DNA from 2 places in the Peribacillus sp. FSL R5-0717 genome. Region 2 is predicted to be linked to the other one. Evidence: predicted binding sites of a transcription regulator. Region 2 holds the regulator's gene; the other holds the start of a gene.
The links. The regulator NrdR, encoded in region 2, represses ribonucleotide reductase genes. The targets are predictions, from matches to a motif close to AACACNATATATNGTGTT.

Region 1 (10,345 bases), 370 kb from region 2:
TTGAAGAAAATATTTTGGAAATGGCACAACTTGTCCATGACGCAGGTGGGAAGCTTTATTATGATGGAGCGAATCTGAATGCAGTCCTATCAAAAGCACGACCGGGTGACATGGGCTTTGATGTGGTTCATTTAAATCTCCATAAAACATTCACAGGCCCGCATGGAGGCGGCGGCCCGGGTTCTGGTCCTGTAGGTGTGAAGTCCGACTTGATTCCTTACTTGCCTAAACCTCTTATAGTCAAGCAAGGTGAGCAATTCGTCCTTGATTATGATCGTCCGCAATCCATTGGCAGGGTAAAACCTTATTATGGTAATTTCGGAATAAACGTGAGGGCATATACGTACATCCGTTCAATGGGTCCTGATGGCCTTAAAGCCGTCACAGAGAACGCGGTCATCAATGCCAATTATATGATGCGCAAGTTGGAACCTTATTTTGACTTACCATATAATCGTCATTGTAAGCATGAATTCGTATTAAGCGGACGGCGGCAAAAGAAATTGGGGGTAAGGACTCTCGATATAGCTAAAAGATTGCTGGATTTCGGGTATCATCCTCCAACCATTTACTTCCCGTTGAACGTGGAAGAAGGAATGATGATAGAACCGACTGAAACCGAGTCAAAAGAAACGCTGGATGCGTTCATCGATGCGATGATCCAGATTGCCAAGGAAGCGGAAGAAACCCCGGAAATCGTTCAGGAAGCTCCGCATACAACCGTTATAAAGCGGCTTGATGAAACACTTGCTGCAAGAAAACCCATTTTGCGTTATCAAGCCTAGATTAGTAGCTTACACGAAAAAAATCCCTGCCTTCCGGCGGGGATTTTTCATGTTTATGTAAGATTCCATTAAAGTCCAACTGTTGACTTTTTTTTACTTGAGCTATGGAATTAAAAAGAGCCCATGCCGAGATGGGTCTTATTTCTTTGCTTTGATTTTCCCGGTCCACATCTTGAAACCGCCCTTTAAGTGAAAAAGTTCCCTGTAGCCCTTTTTGTATAGCATGGCTGCAGCTCTGCCGCTGATGATTTCGCTTTGAGCGTACAAATATACAGGCTTGTCCGGCCTAATTTCGACCAAGCGGGTTTTCATTTGAGTCATAGGGATGTTTCTTGCGCCTAAGATATGACCATTTTCGAAATCATTCGGTTCCCGCACATCAATTAGCTGCACTTTTCTGTAGTTGGCGATAAATTCGTCCTGTGTTAGTGTTTTAACGATTTTACGCTGGCGGTACCAATTAAAAAGTGAATACGCAATAACCACTCCGAGGATGATGAGCAGTGTATATAATATTTCCAAACATAAAAACTCCCTTCTACCTTAACGAATACAGACAATCTTTATTATATAATTGCTTTACCCAATAATCAAAAAGAATTTTCATCAAATTCTTCATGACTTGATAGCACTTTCTTTTTTAGAGTGTTAAAGTCTGTTAAACTACTACATGTGAGTTTTTTGTGGGGGATTGAAAAACGTCTATCGAAATGAGGGGTAAGGATGACTAAAGAAAAATGGGGTTTTATAGATTCGGGGTATTGTTCACCGGCTTTTAATATGGCGCTGGACGAAGCCCTGTTAAACTGGCAAAGCAAAGGGGAAATTCCGCCGATCATACGCTTTTACGGCTGGGATCCAGCGACATTGTCGATCGGTTATTTTCAAAAGGCAGAAGCGGAGATTGATCTGGAAGAGGTCAAAAGGCAGGGCCTTGGTTTTGTTCGCAGGCCGACAGGAGGACGAGCGGTACTGCACGAACATGAATTGACTTATAGTGTAATCGTTCCAGAATCCTATCCGGGAATGCCAACCACCGTTACTGAAGCTTATCGTGTCATTTCTGAAGGAATATTGATGGGGTTCAGGAATCTTGGATTGGATGCTTATTTTGCCGTGCCTCGAAGCGAACAGGAAAAAGCGGCTTTAAAATCGCCCAGGTCTTCCGTCTGCTTTGATGCACCTAGCTGGTATGAACTGGTCGTTGAGGGCAGGAAGGTCGCTGGCAGTGCTCAAACCAGGCAAAAAGGCGTCATCCTTCAGCACGGGTCCATTTTGCTTGAGCTTGATGATGATAAGCTCTTTAGCGTATTTAAATTCTCTAATGACAGGGTTAAAGAGAGAATGCAAAAAAACTTAAAAAACAAAGCTGTGGCCATGAATGACATTGCCGGGAGAAAGATAACCATCCCTGAAGCGAAAGAAGCTTTCGAAAAAGGTTTTGCCGAAGGACTTTCGGTCGATTTAGAGCCATATGTCCTCACCGAAAAGCAATTGCTGGAAGTGAAGGCAATTGCAGAAAGCAAATATGAAAGCGATGAATGGAATTTCATGAGATAGAGGAAGCATAATTAGAGTGGATAATAAAAAGTTTTTTCAGATTTGTTTGACCGAATAACACATCCCTTGCAGGGATAAGCCCTAAAAGGGATGGGGAAAAAGCAAGGTCCAAATTAATTGAAATCTGATGAAAAATTATTATAAATCGACATTTTCCTCCCTTTTGCTAACTATATTAATTGATTTAACGTTTGACAAAATTAAAAGTTATTCAAAACAAACACAATATATAGTGGTTGAAATATTTAATGCGACACTATATGTTGATTTTTGAGTTTCGCTGTGATAAATTTAGGGTACTTGTTAAGCGAAACGGACATGTAAGGCTACATAAGGATTTTTGCGGCAGCAAGAACGGATCATGAAACATATAAAGGAGAGGGAATTATGTCGGTTGTAATAAAAGAAGCTTTAAAGGTTGATCTAGAAAGGTTGAATAAGGATATTTCTTTATTTCCCCAGGTTCACCCTGTAACTGCTGATATGAAAATGGCGCATAAGGGAGTGTCCCGTCTAGTCATGCTTGACCGCTATTCTTTTAAGGATACTGAAAAAATCACACTCTCGGCAGGCGATTTCGTCGTGTTGACGATTAAGGAAGATCCGAAATTCCCGGCAAGGGGTCTCGGCTACATCGTTGAAATTGATTGGGAAACCAAAAAGGCCAAGGTATTGGTGGATGAAGAATTCCGTGGCGTATTGGATAATCCGGAAGAAGTTGAGACGGGAATTGTAAACCGTCCGTTGGATATAATCGAAAAGCCTCTTGAAATATACTATGAACAAATTGCGAAACGTAATGCAACGGGATTGGCATCAGTGGAAACCACGGAAGAAAAAAGAACGGAATGGTTCAATAAATTCTATGAAGAATTAAAGAACCTTAATTTCGTCCCGGCAGGCCGAGTATTATACGGTGCAGGTTCCAATACGGATGTTACTTATTTCAACTGCTATGTAATGCCATTCGTACCGGATTCACGTGAAGGTATTTCAGAACATAGGAAACAAGTGATGGAAATCATGAGCCGCGGCGGCGGAGTGGGTACGAACGGATCGACACTGCGTCCAAGAAACACTCTGGCAAAAGGGGTAAATGGAAAATCCTCGGGTTCAGTTTCATGGCTTGACGATATTGCAAAACTGACGCATCTTGTTGAACAGGGCGGCAGCAGACGAGGCGCGCAAATGATCATGCTTGCTGATTGGCATCCCGATATTGCAGAGTTCATCATTTCCAAAATGCAAAATCCAAGGATTTTGCGTTACCTAGTGGAAAACACTAAAGATGAAGCCATCAAGAAATATGCCACGGATAAATTGAAATTCACGCCGCACACGGAACAGGAAACGGCTATGTATCAAGGAATCATCAATTATAAGGAGATTCCTGGCCAAGGCGGGTTCAGCGAGAAAATCATTAGGGATGCAGAGGAAAAGATCCGTACAGGCGGAACATACAGTGTCCATAATTCGGATTTCTTGACTGGAGCCAATATCTCCATTTGCCTGACCAAGGAATTTATGGAAGCGGCTGAACAAGATGCGGAATATGAATTGCGTTTTCCTGATGTTGAAAGCTATAATGCCGAAGAAATGGCCATTTACAATGAAGAATGGCATAATGTCGGCGATGTTCGCGAATGGGAGAAAATGGGTCATAAAGTCCGTGTTTACCGTAAAATCCGGGCTAAAGAGCTTTGGAACTTAATAAACATTTGTGCAACATATTCTGCTGAACCAGGTATTTTCTTTATCGATAATGCAAATGAAATGACGAATGCCAAAGCATACGGTCAACAGGTCGTAGCCACGAACCCTTGTGGAGAACAGCCATTGGCTCCATATTCAGTATGTAACCTTGCTGCTGTCAATCTGGCTGAAATGGCTGATAAAGAAAGTAAAACGGTTAATTTCGAGAAACTTAAGCAGACAGTTGAAGTCGGTGTGCGCATGCAGGACAATGTCATTGACGCAACTCCTTATTTCTTGGATGAAAACAAAAAACAGGCACTGGGCGAGCGACGGGTTGGACTAGGTGTAATGGGTCTGCATGACCTATTGATCTACTGTGAAACGGAATATGGCTCTGAAGAAGGAAATATCCTGGTTGACAAGGTGTTTGAAACGATTGCGACCACAGCTTACAGGGCTTCGGTGGAACTTGCTAAAGAAAAAGGCAGTTTCCCGTTCCTGATCGGGTCAACGGACAAAGAAACCAATGAGCTTAGAACACGTTTCACACAAACCGGATTTATGGAAAAAATGCCAAAAGATATCAGGGAAAGTGTTGCTGCACATGGTATCCGTAACTCTCATTTATTGACAGTGGCTCCTACGGGAAGTACAGGAACGATGGTTGGGGTATCAACAGGTCTTGAACCGTATTTCTCCTTCACGTATTTCCGCAGCGGCCGTCTTGGTAAATTCATTGAAGTTAAGGCTGACATTGTACAGGAATACTTGGATCGCCATCCAGAAGCCGATACAGAAGAGCTTCCAAAATGGTTCATTTCCGCTATGGAATTAGCTCCAGAAGCACATGCTGATGTTCAATGCATCATTCAACGCTGGATTGACAGCTCGATCAGCAAGACGGTCAATGCCCCAAAAGGATATACTGTCGAACAAGTTGAAAAGGTATATGAACGTCTATACAAAGGCGGAGCAAAAGGCGGAACGGTATATGTGGATGGAAGCCGTGACAGTCAGGTCCTTACGCTCAAAGCGGAAGAAAACCAAATGGACGAGCAGCTTGAAATGGATGAATTGACAGATGTGGAAGAAAAGAAAAAAGTTGTATTGGTCGATACGATAAATGAGCTGCGTTCGACGAATGTTACAATTGGTTCGGAAGTGGGTAACACTTGCCCCGTATGCCGTAAGGGTGAAGTTCAGGAAATGGGCGGATGCAATACGTGCACGAATTGCGGAGCGCAATTGAAATGCGGGCTATAAGCTGATGCAAAGGAAGTCGTTAAGTATGCTGCAAAGCTATCTTAACGGCTTTTTTTAGAGTCATTAATCCAGGGCAGTGACAGTCTGTTCAATTATATACCAATAGGTGAAGACCGAATAATCGTAAATTCGGTCTTCTTTTCACGTTCAATCAACCATTTTCATTTTGCTGCCCTATTTCCTTTTCGGCTAGATATTGGTTGCCATCTTTCAATACCGAAAATTCATCGACAGAGTCTCCCGGTATATTCCTTGGATTTGGAAATTTATTATCTGTTTGAACGGTGATTGTTTGTTTTCCCATTCCATTTGTCAAGAAGTCTCGTTTATTAGCCATATCGCATCTCCTTCATTTTGAATTTCCAAGTAAAAACAATCATGAGGATAAAAGAATAAAGAAAAACTATCCTTATCAATTAGATTGTGTAGTTCGATTGAAAGTATGAACAAATCGAAAAAAGAATGGAGATCGAAATGAAACCATTTATGCCACAGTTAGTATATATCGAGCCAAGGGCATTGGAATACCCGCTTGGCCGGGAATTGAAGAAGAAATTCGAAGATTTGAACATTGAAATCCGTGAGACCACATCGCATAACCAAATTAGGGATCTTCCTGGAGAAAATGATCTGCAAAAATATCGTGTCGCCAAATCGACACTCGTGATAGGAATCAGAAAAACATTGAAATTCGATTCTTCAAAGCCATCTGCTGAATATGCCATCCCTCTTGCTACAGGGTGCATGGGGCATTGTCACTATTGTTATTTACAGACGACACTCGGATCAAAGCCATATATTCGGACATATGTGAATCTTGACGAGATTTTCGAGGCAGCCGAAAAATATATAAATGAGAGAAAGCCTGAAATTACCCGTTTTGAGGCAGCCTGTACATCGGATATCGTCGGAATTGATCATTTGACACATTCGTTAAAAAGGGCCATAGAGTATTTTGGGAAAAGTGAATATGGGGTTCTTAGGTTCGTCACTAAATTCCATCATGTCGATCATCTGTTGGATGCTGAACATAATGGAAAAACGAGATTTCGCTTCAGTATAAATTCACGTTATGTGATAAAAAATTTCGAACCCGGGACTTCGAGCTTCGAAGAACGGATGGAAGCGGCACGTAAAGTGGCAGGTGCCGGATATCCCCTGGGTTTTATCGTAGCTCCAATATACCGTCATGAAGCATGGAAGGAGGGCTACCATGAATTATTCGAACGGTTGAGTGAGGCCTTAAAAGGGGTGGATATCCCTGACTTGACTTTCGAATTAATCCAGCATCGGTTCACTGGTCCAGCAAAAAAAGTGATTCAAAAAAACTATCCGAAAACAAAATTGGAACTGGACGAAACGAAGCGTAAATATAAATGGGGCCGATATGGAATTGGTAAATATGTTTATCAAAACGAGGAAGCGGCAGAACTGGAAACGACCATTCGTGGGTATATAGCTAAATTCTTCCCGAAAGCGGAAATTCAGTATTTTACCTGAATCAAGGCAATTTTCTTTTTAAAACTGTCATAAATCGCTCTAATCCTGCTTAGAAATGTAAAGACCGGATTAGGGGAGGGCAGCTATGATTATTGACGGCGTTTTTTCCGGAGGCGGGATTAAAGGCTATGGTTTAGTGGGAGCCCTGCAGGAATTAGAAGAAAAGGGATTTGTATTCCATCGAACAGCAGGTACGAGTGCAGGATCCATAATTGCAGCATTCGTAGCGGCTGGGTACACGGGAAAAGAAATGGAAAAGTTTTTTCTTGATATAGATTTAAGCGGCCTGCTGGATAAGAGGCGTGGTCTTTTGCCTATCCCATTTGCTAAATGGCTTCTTTTATACTGGAAACTGGGCCTTTATAAAGGCAACGCCTTGGAAGCATGGGTCGCCGGTAAACTTGCCGAAAGGAATGTAGTTACCTTTAAGGATGTTCGGCCGAAATCACTCCGTATCATAACCTCTGACATTTCAAATGGGAAATTGGTCGTAATGCCTGATGATTTGCCTAATTATGGAATAGAGCCGAGCGCTTTTCCAGTGGCAAAGGCAGTAAGAATGAGTTGCAGCATTCCGTATTTCTTTGAGCCAGTCAAACTTAATGTCGGAAAAAGCAAGTTCCTTTTTGTTGATGGAGGTGTGTTAAGCAATTTTCCAATGTGGTTATTCAATTCAGATCATGTTAGAAAGGAAAGACCGGTCATTGGCTTGCGGTTAAGCGTCGATGAGATATGGAAACCGCATGAGGTGGATAATGCGGTTGAATTGTTCTCCGCACTATTCAAAACGATGAAAGATGCCCATGATGCTAGGTATATTTCCAAGAAACACGTCCATAATATTGTATTCATCCCGATGAAGGGAATTTCTGCAATGGATTTTAATTTGAATGATGAAAAAAAGGGTGAATTGATCAATAACGGCAGGCAGTGTACGAAGGAATTCCTTAAAAAATGGACTTATTGATAATAAATAAAAAATCGGGCTCTTAAAAAGAAGCCCGATTTTTCTTTTTATTCTTTTTCCCTTCGATGACGGTTAAGTGACTATCCGTTTTCTTTCTCCATTTTATTTTCTTTGATGATTTTGCTGCAGAGAAGCTAGCCACATTATCTTTTTTCGAAGTTCGGTTTTTTAACCTTTTTTTCGATTGGCGGGCAGCCTTTCGGAATGCTTGCTGCTCTTTCTTAACTGGTTTTCCCTTTGTTAATCCGGTATAAATCATATAAATAATCCCTGCGACAATGGCTATTATGAGAATGTTTCTAAAAAAGCCAATCGGGTCATTAAATAGTCGGCTCAATAGTCCGAGGACTCCGAGGGCGATGATTCCGTATATCATGAAAGATATGAAACGTTTCAACAAAGACACCTCCTTAAGAGCATCATAAGCATTTTTAGCTTATTTTAAACATTCTAATTGTGAAATATTTGAAAAAATGAAGATCATTCATTTAGTTAGTATATGATTTTTCATCATCAAAATGTGTATAGATGTTTTACACAATTACATCCGATTCTAAACCTTTTTCGGTCTCTTTTTCCATCCTCAACAGTTCTTGGAAGGATGCCAATGCGACTTCGACTTGATCATCGGTAGGGGCTTTGGTTGTCAATAACTGAAGCCAAAGGCCGGGATAGCCAAGGTAACGCAGGATGGGAGTGTCCCTTACTTTGTTAGTCAACTGCAAGACTTCGAATGCTATGCCGAGCACGACGGGGATAAGCAAAATGCGATTGACGACACGAACCCATAGCGGATCTATTGGTACAAGAAGATAGACAAACATCCCTACAATGACAGTAAATAAAATAAAACTGCTGCCACAGCGATAATGAAGGCGGGAACTTGCCTGCACATTCGCAACCGACAATTCTTTTCCGCTTTCAAAGCAATTGATCACCTTATGCTCTGCTCCGTGATACTGAAAGACCCGCTTGATCAATGGGGTCAAGGAAACTACATAAATATATACGAGCAGTAAGATCAGCTTGAACAAGCTTTCCACTAATACCTGAGCCGTATGGCCACTGAAAATGGGTTCTGTCAATTTTGCGAGGAAGACAGGAATCAAGGTGAAAAGCAATTTCCCAAATAGGAAGGAGATCACACCGATCACGGCAACACCTAGCCAAAGACTTAATTTAGAGGGGTCTTTCGTTTCTTTTTTCGTTTCGACCTGTTTTTCCCCGTCTTCTTCTTCTTCATACTGTTCAGTTGAAAAGTTAAGATGTTTCGAACCGCTGGCACTTGACTGAATCAGTGATACGATACCCCGTAGAAACGGTATTTTTTTTAAGCGGTTTACAACAGGTTTCGATTCACGCGGCAGATGATAATATACAATCGTCGAATCTTTGCGGCGTACCGCAGTGACTGTGTGATGTTTGCCACCGAACATGACGCCTTCCACTACAGCCTGCCCTCCATAAACGGGTTTTTGAACCTCAGACATTTCTACACCAACCTAATAGTTATTCACGTAGCTCTCTCATGGGTGCTAACATGTGTATTATCAAGCATCACAAGGGTTTAAGGCGGTCCTCCAAAATGGAATGGAAGCTTTATCCCCTGCAATTGCTTTTTGAATGTTGAATCACAGGAAGGTATTATCCTGTGTACATTATAAATTTCAACAGAGGATGGGGATTTTCCTCTGAAAAAAGCAGATTATTTATGATTTAATCATACAGAATTAATCACAAAACCTCTAGTGATTCTCCTCCCCAATAATAAAAAAAAATAGTTCTATTTAACAAAGGGCATACTACGTAGCGGAGGTGTTTGATATGTCTTCTAATGAAAATGGACAAATTCAACAGGAATATCAAAGCATGTTAATCTACAATGTACTTGCTGTCGGTTTTGTTGGGGGGGCTTTAGCCAGTTTTATCGGAATCCTAGCCCATTATGTTAACTTTATGGATTTTAGCCCAAAATTCATACTGACTTCGTGGTCAAATATGACCTGGATCGATCATTGGCTCGGTACGGTAATGACCATGATTTTATTCGGAATTCTATCTGTGGGGATCGCTTTTATATACTATAGTCTCTTTAAAAGGATGAAGAGTATTTTTCCGGGTATTTTTTTGGGGGTGGTCTGCTGGGCTTTACTTGTATTTGTCCTGAAACCGATGTTCATCGATTTGCCAACCTTTTATAAAATGTCAGCAAATACGGTTATAACAAGTGTATGCATTTTTATTATATACGGTCTTTTTGTAGGGTTTTCTATATCATATGATCATCAGGAATATATACGCCATAAAAACAAGGCCGAGAAGCAATCGGAAAGCTGATTGCTTCTTGGTTGTAAAAAAGTAGTAAGACAATTTGGAATTATGATAGAATGTTCATGGAAAGCAATCTTTTAACATGAGCAGGTGTTTGATGATGACAAAAATCTTACTAATCAATGGTCCTAATTTAAATCGCTTGGGGAAGCGGGAACCTGCGCATTATGGATCCTCGACGCTTGCGGATGTGGAAGCGCGATTAATGCTGCAAGCACAAGGGTTAAATGTGGAATTAACCTCT
Region 2 (10,345 bases):
GTGACGCAATACTTCAAGAGCATCCGCTGCGTCCTGTGTGACGATTTCGATTGTACCATCTTGTTCAATCGGACGTTTTAAATCATATAATTCACCATTGAATTTTCCGGCAATGGATTTTTTCCTTAAACCAGGACTGATGGACGCAGCGATGTCTTCAGTTGTTGTGCCTTTAGCAAACTCTTTGACCGCTCCGTCAGGAAAAGATATTTTCAGTAGTTCTGACATTCAGTTTCACTCCTTCTTATTTGTTCGAACAAATTACAGGTTTTTGATTCCATTACAACACAAAAAAGCCCGCCCCTGTATAAAACAGGGACGAGCTTAGTAATAAATATCATTAACCCGCGGTTCCACCCTCGTTCCAGCTTGCTTTTCACGGCAAAATGGCACTTGTAACTTGGTAACGGCAGCTTCCCGTCAGCTCATATTCGCAGAATGCCTGCTTTCCGAGCCGAAGTTTAAAGGTGGTAAGTGTTCCATGCGAATAGGAAGCTTACAGCCTGTTGGCTTCCCTCTCTGATAATCGGCAACTAGAATACCCTTGTCCTCATCATAACTTTTAGTTTTTTAATAGTATGTAGGAAATTATAATTTGTTATACGGTGAAAATCAAGGTTAATTTTCTTTTTTCCACGAAAGTTCATTCAACTGCATAGAAAATGACGAAAGTGGTAAAATGGTCGCCCGTTCTTCGAAAATCCTTGAAATGGTCTGAATGAGCCCCTCTTCCTTGTCATCGGTATAGATGCACAAGTTTTCAGGAGCAATCGATAAAAGCGGGGCAAGTATCACCGTATCGAGAAAAAGTGAGCTTTTGGCAAGAAGCCTCCTGTCAATCATACTATTGATTTTTGGACGGTCGAGTTTGCTGAATTTCTGATCATAGAAGTGAAAACCGTCCCGGTTGACCAGGTGAAGCTTTCTTAATTTCGACTCCTGCCCTTGAAGGCAATCACGGAGCGTAGCAATGAAATTTTGATAGTCCTGTTCCAGCTTATATTCATCAATCGCCTTGACGACATACTTTTCCAAAGTGTGCTGAAACGATTTTAAACGGAAGGTCGTAAAAGAATCGAATGAAAAAGATACCTTTCCAGCCAAGATGCTTTGAAGTCCTTCCTCAATCAATCGTTTCTCCGTACTGAATGCTCCATCTTGATTCCTGGCTCTTTCCGCCTCGATGATGGATGATGCAATTTCAATGATGGCTTCAATTTCTTCCCGTTCCCTATAAAAAAATTTACCGACTATAATTTGCTCCAGAACAGGAAGCGTCTTTTCTTCCAATAAAAAAGAATGGAATGCATCACGAAGCAGAATTAGCCATTCATCACCTGAAGATTCCGTCATATCCACATGCATGCCTTGTTGCGGAATAAATCGAATATATGCTTGAAATTCTGCCCCCAGTGGATGGACAGAAACGAAATTCAGTAATTTCAATGCCTCTGAATCGTTTTGAAACAAAATTTGCACTACGACATCCCCCCTTCCCCCTTGCTTCTTTTTTCATGTATATGGGGATGGGGACGTGTTTAGAAGTAGGATGGGCCTTGTAAGAAGAAAAAAGTGACCTCCATTAAGAGACCACTTTTCTTCATCTTCTCCGATTCACGCCATCAAGCTTGACCGGCTCGGCTAAATATTGAATTCTTTCCAGTACCCGGGCCGCCTTCACTTCTTCTTTCTCACCGCGCTGTGAAAAGGTCAGGTGGTTCTCCAGGCCATTCAAGTCAAAATTCGAAGTGAAAAATGTCGGCAGGTTTTCCAGCATCCTAAATTGCAAAATCGGACCAAAAACCTCATCGCGTCCCCAGCTCGTCATGGATTCCGCTCCAATATCATCAAGCATGAGGATAGGTGCCGTTTTCACCATTTCAATTTTTTCATTGACCGTATTATCACCTATCGATCCCTTAAGTTCCCTCAAATAGTCAGGTACATAGACTATAAGGGAGGAAATTTGCCTTTTTGCAAGTTCATTGGCGATCGCACCTAATAAGTACGTTTTCCCAACACCGAATTTCCCATATATATACAAGCCTTTTTGCCTTTTACCCGGCTCATATTCCATAATGAACGACATCGCTTTACTTAGGACAGACAAGCGTTTGTTTTCATTATCTGTTTGGGTAAAATCTTCAATGCTGGCCTTTAAAATATCCTTCGGTACATACAGGCTGCGGATCAGCTTTTCCCGTTTCCGCTTTTCATCCTCTGCCAATTTCCTCGGGCAGACTTCATAATGCAGGTTCAGGGCTTTTCCTTGCACCACCAATTTAGGATAATACCCTTGCATCATATTGATGCAGCCATCCAAGCTCGGACATTTATCACACTTATTGCTCTGTGAAGTGAACTCATAAAGCTTCCCCAAGTTTTTATCAATCATTTCCTTCGTGACCGTCGAGCTGTTGGCATTCATGAATAACCGCACCTGTTCGTTTTCAAAAATCTCCTGTTTCAGCTTTTCATAACGTTGTTGAAATTGATTTGTATTGGCCAATTTATTAAGGGACCTATTAATCTTTTCCATCGTTCATTTCACCTCCCGCTTTCCACAGCTTCCATTTCTCCAGAAGTTCGCGTTTTTGGGCATCCAATTCAGGCTGATCCGCATTCTGCTCCTGCTGTGCTTCTTCTTTTTTCTCAAGCCATTCAGGAACCACTTCTTCCCGTATCGCCTTTTTCCGGCTGCCCTTCGCAGCATTCCTGCTTCCTTGAGCCCAGTCCTGATATTTCCTATGTTCATTTTTGGCCAGTTCCATCGCCTCGACGACTGTTGAGACCTTTAGCCGTGCCCAATGGCCTGCCAGCTTTTCCACATAACCCTTCGTGAACTTCATATCCGTTTTGAGCATGACATATTCAATCAAGACATTGACGACACCCGGATTCAGCTTTTGGTTGATCATCACGCCCTCAACCACTTTCAAATCACCGCTTGACGGCTCTGCACCGCCAGACAATTGCATCAGCCGCTCCCTCGGGGAAATCGTCTCCAAATGACGGATTAACTCTTGTTCCTTTGTTTTCGGTTCTTCTTTTTGTGTCCGTTCACGAATTGGCTGCACTCGATTGACAAGGGAAGGCATATCGGCCTGCCGTTCGATCTGGTACCAGTCCCTTGCCGCCTTTCTAAGCAATTCCTCATCAATCTCATCATCCAATGAAACGGCATCCATTACTAGTTTTTGCATTTCCAGCGGATCAATGCCATATAAAAAAGCGAGTTTGGCAATCGTACTTTTTATTTTAGGAGTAAAAGCCTTTTTCGGCACGATCGAGGATTTCATCCCGGCAAATAAAAGGTCAAAATCGAATAAGTCATCAAACCCCGATGGCTCAACGCCTTCTCCCCGATCGATGTATTGCTGTTCAGGCACCGGTTTCCATTCGTTTTTCGCTTCATCCGTTACATATAAAGAGTCCAAATGGTCTGATGAGAATACTTCCGCAAAAGATTTAGTCACACCTTCATATTGATCGGTTAAGATATGGTCATCACAAAAGAACCTCTTTAACCGGTTGAATTGAGCTTTACCGATTTTTTTGTATAAGTAAATATTCAGCATTCCATCCGTGAAAAACTGCTGGGGTGAAAGCGGCGGGTTTAACTCATAAATGAATTCCTTCGTTTCATTTTTCGATTTCTTATATACATTCAACAGGCCGATTCCTTCAAGTAAAAGGCGTGCTTCGTAAATATCACCTAACTTAAGGCCGATGGTATTCATTAATTGATAATGCGAGGAGGTTTCCGACCATAGCCTGTTTTCCTCCAATTCACTCCATAACGTCATATACAGGCTAATGCAGATAGGTCCAATAAGAGGTTGATATAGTCGGGTAAGTATTTTCCGATCATAATCATGAAGCAGCCCCGCAGATGAGACCAAATATGAATCAGCTGGGAGCAATTCTTGCCAATGCATTGACATCTCCATTCAAACCTTTCAAAAGATGTAGTGAAAAAAGAGCCAAAGTGAATCTTCAGCTCTACTTTCTTTCTTTATTTATTAAATCTTTCAGTTCATCAATAAAGACATTGATATCTTTAAATTGTCGATAGACGGATGCGAACCTTACATAGGCAACCTCATCGACTTCTGCCAGCTTGTCCATTACCATTTCGCCGACACTGTCGCTTTTCACTTCCGATATGCCCTGGTTGCGTAGTTCTTTTTCTACATAACTGGTAATTTGCTCTAGTTCTTTCAAGGGAACCGGACGTTTTTCGCAAGCCCTGATTAAGCCACGCAGGATTTTATCACGACTGAACTCTTCACGTGTCCCGCCCTTTTTCACTACAATAAGCGGTGTTTCCTCCACCTTTTCAAATGTCGTGAATCGAAAACCACATGCCTCACATTCACGGCGTCGTCGAATCGATTTACTTTCATCGACTGGCCTGGAATCGAGCACTCTTGTTCCGTTATATTGACATGATGGGCATTTCATCATTATCAGCTCCGTATTTTATGTAGGACTCCCCTATCTAAATGTTCCCCAAGGAATTACTTCTCTATCTTAATCTTATATTAAAAGGAACGGACAGTACAAGTAAAAAGTGTAACTTCCGGCAGCAGGCACTTTTTGTTCTGCCGTTGAAGCACCGTTGCCAAGGGCATTGTGCTACAAGGCAATCCTCTCCAATAAAGTGAATCAGACTGCCGATTCATTGCATTAAAAAAGAGATGCACCCATGGCATCTCTGTGTATACATTTTTTTATAGGGCACTTATATTGGCTTTTTTCATTTGTACAGGACCTAATCCACGTGGTAATTCTATGTTTTCACGTGTTTGCGCATTCAAAGCTTCTGCAATATAATCTGCCGCAATATTCGGATCCAAGTTACCGCATGTATAGACATCAATGCTCGCGTAGCCGTGTTCTGGAAAACTGTGAATCGTTAAGTGTGATTCAGAAATGATGACAACCCCGCTGACTCCTTGTGGAGCAAATTTGTGAAAGGCAACTTCTCGTACCTCTGCACCTGATTTCAAAGCAGCGTCAACAAAAATCTTTTCAATTAAATCGATATTGTTCAGTTTTTCAAAGTCACAACCCCAAAGTTCAGAAATGACATGTCTACCCATTGTTTCCATAGTGTAAGCTGTTTCCATATTAAGCTTCCCCCTTACCATGATTTAAAAATAAGTTCTGATAACTACCACGGGGGAAAGTTAGTCCAAAGAGGTCCTAACCCTTTAAGTAGCCATCATGCAAACCGTTTTGAAGAAGTTCACGATTCATAGTATATATGGTTTGAATTTTTTTTGCAACTCCAAATTGAATTTTTGGAAAGATAAACTTTATATGTAATGGGGAAATAGCGAAGGTTCCAATGTGGAGCAAATTCCGTCTTCTGTTAATTCAGCGCCATAAAGCAGCCGGGAATTCATGGATCACTGCATGAAAAATAGCCCGCTAAAAAATTTTAGCAGGCTCGGGTTTTTCATTTTATTTTACTGATAATTCGACTTCGGACATTTTTTTCAACTCGGAGCCAACCAATTTTACAAGGTCCACTACACGGTTAGAGTAACCCCACTCATTATCATACCAAGCAAGGACCTTCACTTTCCTGTCCCCGATCATCATCGTTGTCAATCCATCGATGATTGCAGAGTGTGGATTCGTTTTGAAATCACTGGAAACTAAAGGTTCCATCGTGAATTCCATGATTCCTTTGAGTTCATTTTCTGAAGCGTCGATGAAGGCTTGGTTCACTTCTTCAATCGTGACATCACGGTTTAAATCCACAACAAGATCGACTAAAGATACGTTTGGTGTCGGTACGCGTATCGCCATTCCATGAAGTTTGCCTTTTAATTGCGGCAACACTAGTGAGATGGCTTTTGCAGCTCCTGTAGTCGTAGGAATCATGCTTTCCGCAGCGGCACGGGCACGTCTCAAGTCTTTGTGCGGGTTATCGATATTATTTTGATCATTTGTATAAGAATGTATCGTTGTCATTAAACCGTTGTTTATGCCGAATTTTTCATCAAGCACTTTTGCAACAGGTCCAAGGCAGTTCGTTGTACAAGATGCATTGGATATGACGAAATGCTTGTCAATTTCCAGCACCTCCTGATTCACTCCCATTACAATGGTAACGTCTTCATTTTTACCCGGGGCTGATAATATTACTCTTTTTGCTCCTGCGTCTAAATGAAGAGCCGCTTTAGAACGATCATTGAATTTGCCAGTGGCTTCAATTACAATATCTATGTTCATCTCTTTCCAAGGCAATAGCTTTGGATCGCGGTTATTTATTAGTTTTACTTGGCGGCCATTCACTACTAGTGAATCATCTTCAGCTATAATGATACCGTCGAATTTACCATGTATCGTATCATATTTTAGTAAGTGTGCTAAAGTTTCAGCTGGATAGCTTGCATTTATGGCAACAATGTCCAAACTCTCGTCTAATATGGCTTTTCGGAAAACCATTCTTCCAATTCTCCCAAATCCGTTAATCGCTATTCTTGAATTCATTGTTCGGACCCTCCAGAAATATTAGTGTTATACTTATTACCTTTCACATGTAATTAGTATAACATAATTCAGAGGAATTGTGCTAATAAAAATGCGGATTGTTCTTATTTTTTCAACATAAAAAGAAGAAACCGGGCGGTTTCTTCTTTTTATCATGATTATATGACATACCATTCGCTAAGTATTGCCTTCACTTGCCGCTTCGTTTCATTAATATCACCATTATTATCGATGACGGCATCCGCTAAGGCCTTTTTATCGGCCAAGGGCATTTGCGAATTGATCCTGGCAAGTGCCTCCGTCTCCGAAAGACCATTCCTATTCATTAATCGCTTCAATTGTACTTGCTCATCCACATAGATCAAAAGCGTCTTATCCACCATGAATGTCAGCTTGCTTTCGAATAGGAGCGGAATATCCATGAACACCGTTTCTTCTCCTGATGATAGTGCCGCTTCCGTTTTTAGCCGCATCCAATTCCTGACGGCAGGATGCACGATGCCATTCAACAGCAATCTCTTTTCTTGATCATTAAATATGATCGACCCAAGCTTTACGCGATCTATATTCCCATCCGTCAATAAGATATCTTCTCCAAATGCTTTCACAACTTGGTGATAGGCTTCTTCACCTGGCTCAACGACAGCACGGGAAGCCAGATCTGCATCGACAATCGTGAATCCGAGTTCCTGTAAATAGAGGCTGACGGTGCTTTTCCCACTGGCAATGCCTCCGGTGATTCCGATGATTTGTCCCATAAGCTCCCCCCTTTTAACCTTATCATAACTTGAATAAACCGATGATAATCAATAATACACCTGGGAGAAAGGTCAAATGCTGAATAACTTTATTATTTGAAAGCAATTTTCCGCTTTGAATTCCGCTCCAAATGAAAATCGAACTCATAACAGCGATGCACCCTGCGAGGATGATCGGTGAAATCCCGATCATAGCCGCTCCAACTCCGGCCCCGAACGCATCCAGCGAAAGTGCAAACCCCAGAACAAGCGCTTCAACACCTGTTATCGTACCTGATTTATCAAAATCGGCATTCAATGGTTTTTGTAAAATATTAATGACTACCCCAAGTGATTTAATTTCAAAATTAAAGATGATCTTTTCATGATATCTATCATCTTTCAAATCCTTTTCAGGCTTAAAATACTGGTACACCATCCAGGCACCAAGAAAAATGAGGATGATGCCGCCTGTTTTTTCAGCCGCCCCGATAGATATGAGCTGACTGATGAATTGTCCGATGACCATCGCTATACCTAAACTCAATGCAGAACAAAATGAGATGACCGCTATTGACCTTAAGGGGATTTTCATCTTCCGCATACCGAATGTCAAACCGACGCCAAATCCGTCAATACTAACTGCAAAAGCGAGAAAAATAATTTGTAGCCACATCGGAATATTACTCCTTCCCTACTCGTTGCTACCCTAGTATATGGAAGGAGCCCATCCGATGTGTTTGAATAAACATGACCTATTTTAGCGGCTGGCATGACGGACAAATATGTGTGCCGCGTCCTGCAACAACCAGTTTTTCAAGTGGCGTGCCGCATGTTTTGCAGTTCTCGCCTTTTCGTCCATAAACATTCAGTTCCAACTGAAACATGCCGATTTGCCCTTGGGAATTAATGTATGAACGAATCGTGCTTCCGCCTTTTTCCACAGCTTCACCTAACGTCGCAATGATTTCAGCATGCAACGTTTCGATTTCCTGCAACGTGAGTGAAGATGCCATTCTCTCCGGATGGATACCGGAACGGAATAACGACTCGTCCACATATATATTCCCAATCCCGACGACAACGGTTTGATCAAGGAGAACGGGCTTGATTTTCCTGTTGGTTCTTGCCAACTTCGCACGAAGACCTTCGACAGTAAAATCTTCGGATAACGGTTCAGGCCCTAAGTGCAGCAGGGGCAACTGTTCAAATTCTTCCCCTTTGGCAAATAGATGCATCGTTCCGAATTTCCGGACATCCCTGTACCGAAGTTCACTGCCATCCGTGAAAGTGAAGATTACATGGGTATGCTTATCATACGGCTCTTCTTTTGGATGAACGCCGTATTTCCCTTCCATTCTTAAATGCGAAACCATCGAATAATCATCCAAGGTGAAAATGAGGAACTTGCCCCGACGGCCTATTGCAGAAATCGTCTGCCCCCTTAAGGCATCCTGAAACTGTTCGACAGGCTCAGGCGCTTTAATGATCTTTGGCCAGAAAACGGACACTTCCTTGATCTCTTTTCCGAGTACGAGCTGCTCTAACGTTCTTCTGACTGTTTCCACTTCTGGAAGTTCTGGCATTGCAATCACCTATCTTTTATTATTTGGCATCAAACCATGTTGGCCCGAAAGCATAATCCACTTTAAGGGGCACGTTCAATTCAATGGCATTTTCCATTTCCTCCGGAACGATCACTTTAAGGATTTCGAGTTCCTCAGGAGGGGTTTCAAAAATCAATTCATCATGAACCTGTAGAAGCATTCTCGTTTTGAGCCCCTCCTTTTTCAGGCGTTTATTCATGTTGATCATGGCAAGCTTGATGATATCAGCGGCACTGCCTTGAATCGGCGTGTTCATCGCTGTCCGTTCGGCAAAACTCCTGATGTTGAAATTCCTGCTTGTTATCTCAGGTATATATCGCCTTCTTTGCATCAGAGTCGTGCTATATCCTTTTTGCCGGGCCTCATGTATGCTTTCTTCCATATATTCCTGAACACCTGGAAAGCTTCGTAAATACTTCTCGATGAACTCTCCAGCTTCTTTTCTCGTGATTCCAAGACTTTGCGATAGCCCGTAATCACTTATACCATAAACGATTCCGAAGTTGACCGCTTTGGCATGGCGCCTCATATTCGAGGTGACTTGATCTGCCGATACATGGAATACGTCCATGGCTGTCCTTGTATGGATGTCCATCCCGGCCTGGAATGCTTCCACCAATCCGCTGTCATTGGCGATATGCGCCAGGACACGTAATTCGATTTGGGAGTAGTCGGCAGCAAAAATGATCCAATCCTTTTCGGAAGGAATGAAGGCCTGCCTGATTTTCCTCCCTTCTTCCAGTCTGATCGGGATATTCTGGAGGTTGGGATCTGTAGAACTTAACCGGCCGGTCTGGGTCAATGCTTGGTTGAACCGGGTGTGCACCTTGTCCGTTTTGCCATTGACCACTTTAAGCAATCCTTCAATGTAAGTGGATTGCAGCTTACCAAGCTGGCGATACAGCAGTATTTCCTTAACGATATCATGCTTGCTCTCCAGTTTTTCCAATACATCGGCTGAAGTCGAATAACCTGTTTTGGTTTTCTTCATGACCGGAAGCTCCAACTTTTCAAACAGGATGGCCCCAAGCTGTTTAGGTGAATTGATATTGAACGCCTCTCCAGCCAATTCGAAAATTCGCGCTTCGATATTTCTTAAGCGAATGGCTAATTCCTGTCCCATGTTTTTCAGTCGGCCTATGTCCACCTTGATTCCCTGCCATTCCATATTTGCCAGGATGATCGACAAGGGCAGCTCCAGTTCCGTAAATAGGTGATACTGCTCGAACTCTTGCAGCTTATCTATCATCGGTTCTTTCAGAGAAAAGATCGCCTTCGATTTTCTGGCGATATGCTCCCTCAATTCCGCTTCCTCTGGTATTTTGCGTTTTGCACCTTTTCCATAAAAAACATCATCTGTTTCAAGCCGGATAGTACCTTGGGTTTTCGTGATTTCTGCGACTTCGTCCACTGACTCTGCCGGATCAAGGATATAGGATGCCAAAAACACATCAAAATCGATGCCTTTTATTTCGACTCCCCGATGACGCAGTG

Region 1: NYE65_RS03215 (vitamin B12-dependent ribonucleotide reductase) is a predicted target of NrdR. The motif match lies at 2,565-2,582, and genes of this name have one in related genera.

What each region holds. Positions count from the first base shown of each region.
Region 1 is NZ_JBBOOF010000001.1:649,845-660,189, reverse strand. It holds gene gcvPB (aminomethyl-transferring glycine dehydrogenase subunit GcvPB) at 1-785, shown strand, start outside; gene NYE65_RS03225 (rhodanese-like domain-containing protein) at 924-1,307, opposite strand; gene NYE65_RS03220 (lipoate--protein ligase family protein) at 1,509-2,345, shown strand; gene NYE65_RS03215 (vitamin B12-dependent ribonucleotide reductase) at 2,733-5,303, shown strand; gene NYE65_RS03210 (hypothetical protein) at 5,455-5,640, opposite strand; gene splB (spore photoproduct lyase) at 5,778-6,803, shown strand; gene NYE65_RS03200 (patatin-like phospholipase family protein) at 6,889-7,770, shown strand; gene NYE65_RS03195 (SA1362 family protein) at 7,793-8,167, opposite strand; gene NYE65_RS03190 (DUF1385 domain-containing protein) at 8,304-9,260, opposite strand; gene NYE65_RS03185 (YqhR family membrane protein) at 9,595-10,107, shown strand; gene aroQ (type II 3-dehydroquinate dehydratase) at 10,202-10,345, shown strand, end outside.
Region 2 is NZ_JBBOOF010000001.1:1,024,637-1,034,981, forward strand. It holds gene thrS (threonine--tRNA ligase) at 1-228, opposite strand, end outside; gene ytxC (sporulation protein YtxC) at 619-1,479, opposite strand; gene dnaI (primosomal protein DnaI) at 1,601-2,539, opposite strand; gene NYE65_RS05000 (replication initiation and membrane attachment family protein) at 2,526-3,938, opposite strand; gene nrdR (transcriptional regulator NrdR) at 4,003-4,464, opposite strand; gene speD (adenosylmethionine decarboxylase) at 4,734-5,114, opposite strand; gene NYE65_RS05015 (glyceraldehyde-3-phosphate dehydrogenase) at 5,470-6,507, opposite strand; gene coaE (dephospho-CoA kinase) at 6,666-7,265, opposite strand; gene ytaF (sporulation membrane protein YtaF) at 7,288-7,920, opposite strand; gene mutM (DNA-formamidopyrimidine glycosylase) at 8,000-8,830, opposite strand; gene polA (DNA polymerase I) at 8,850-10,345, opposite strand, start outside.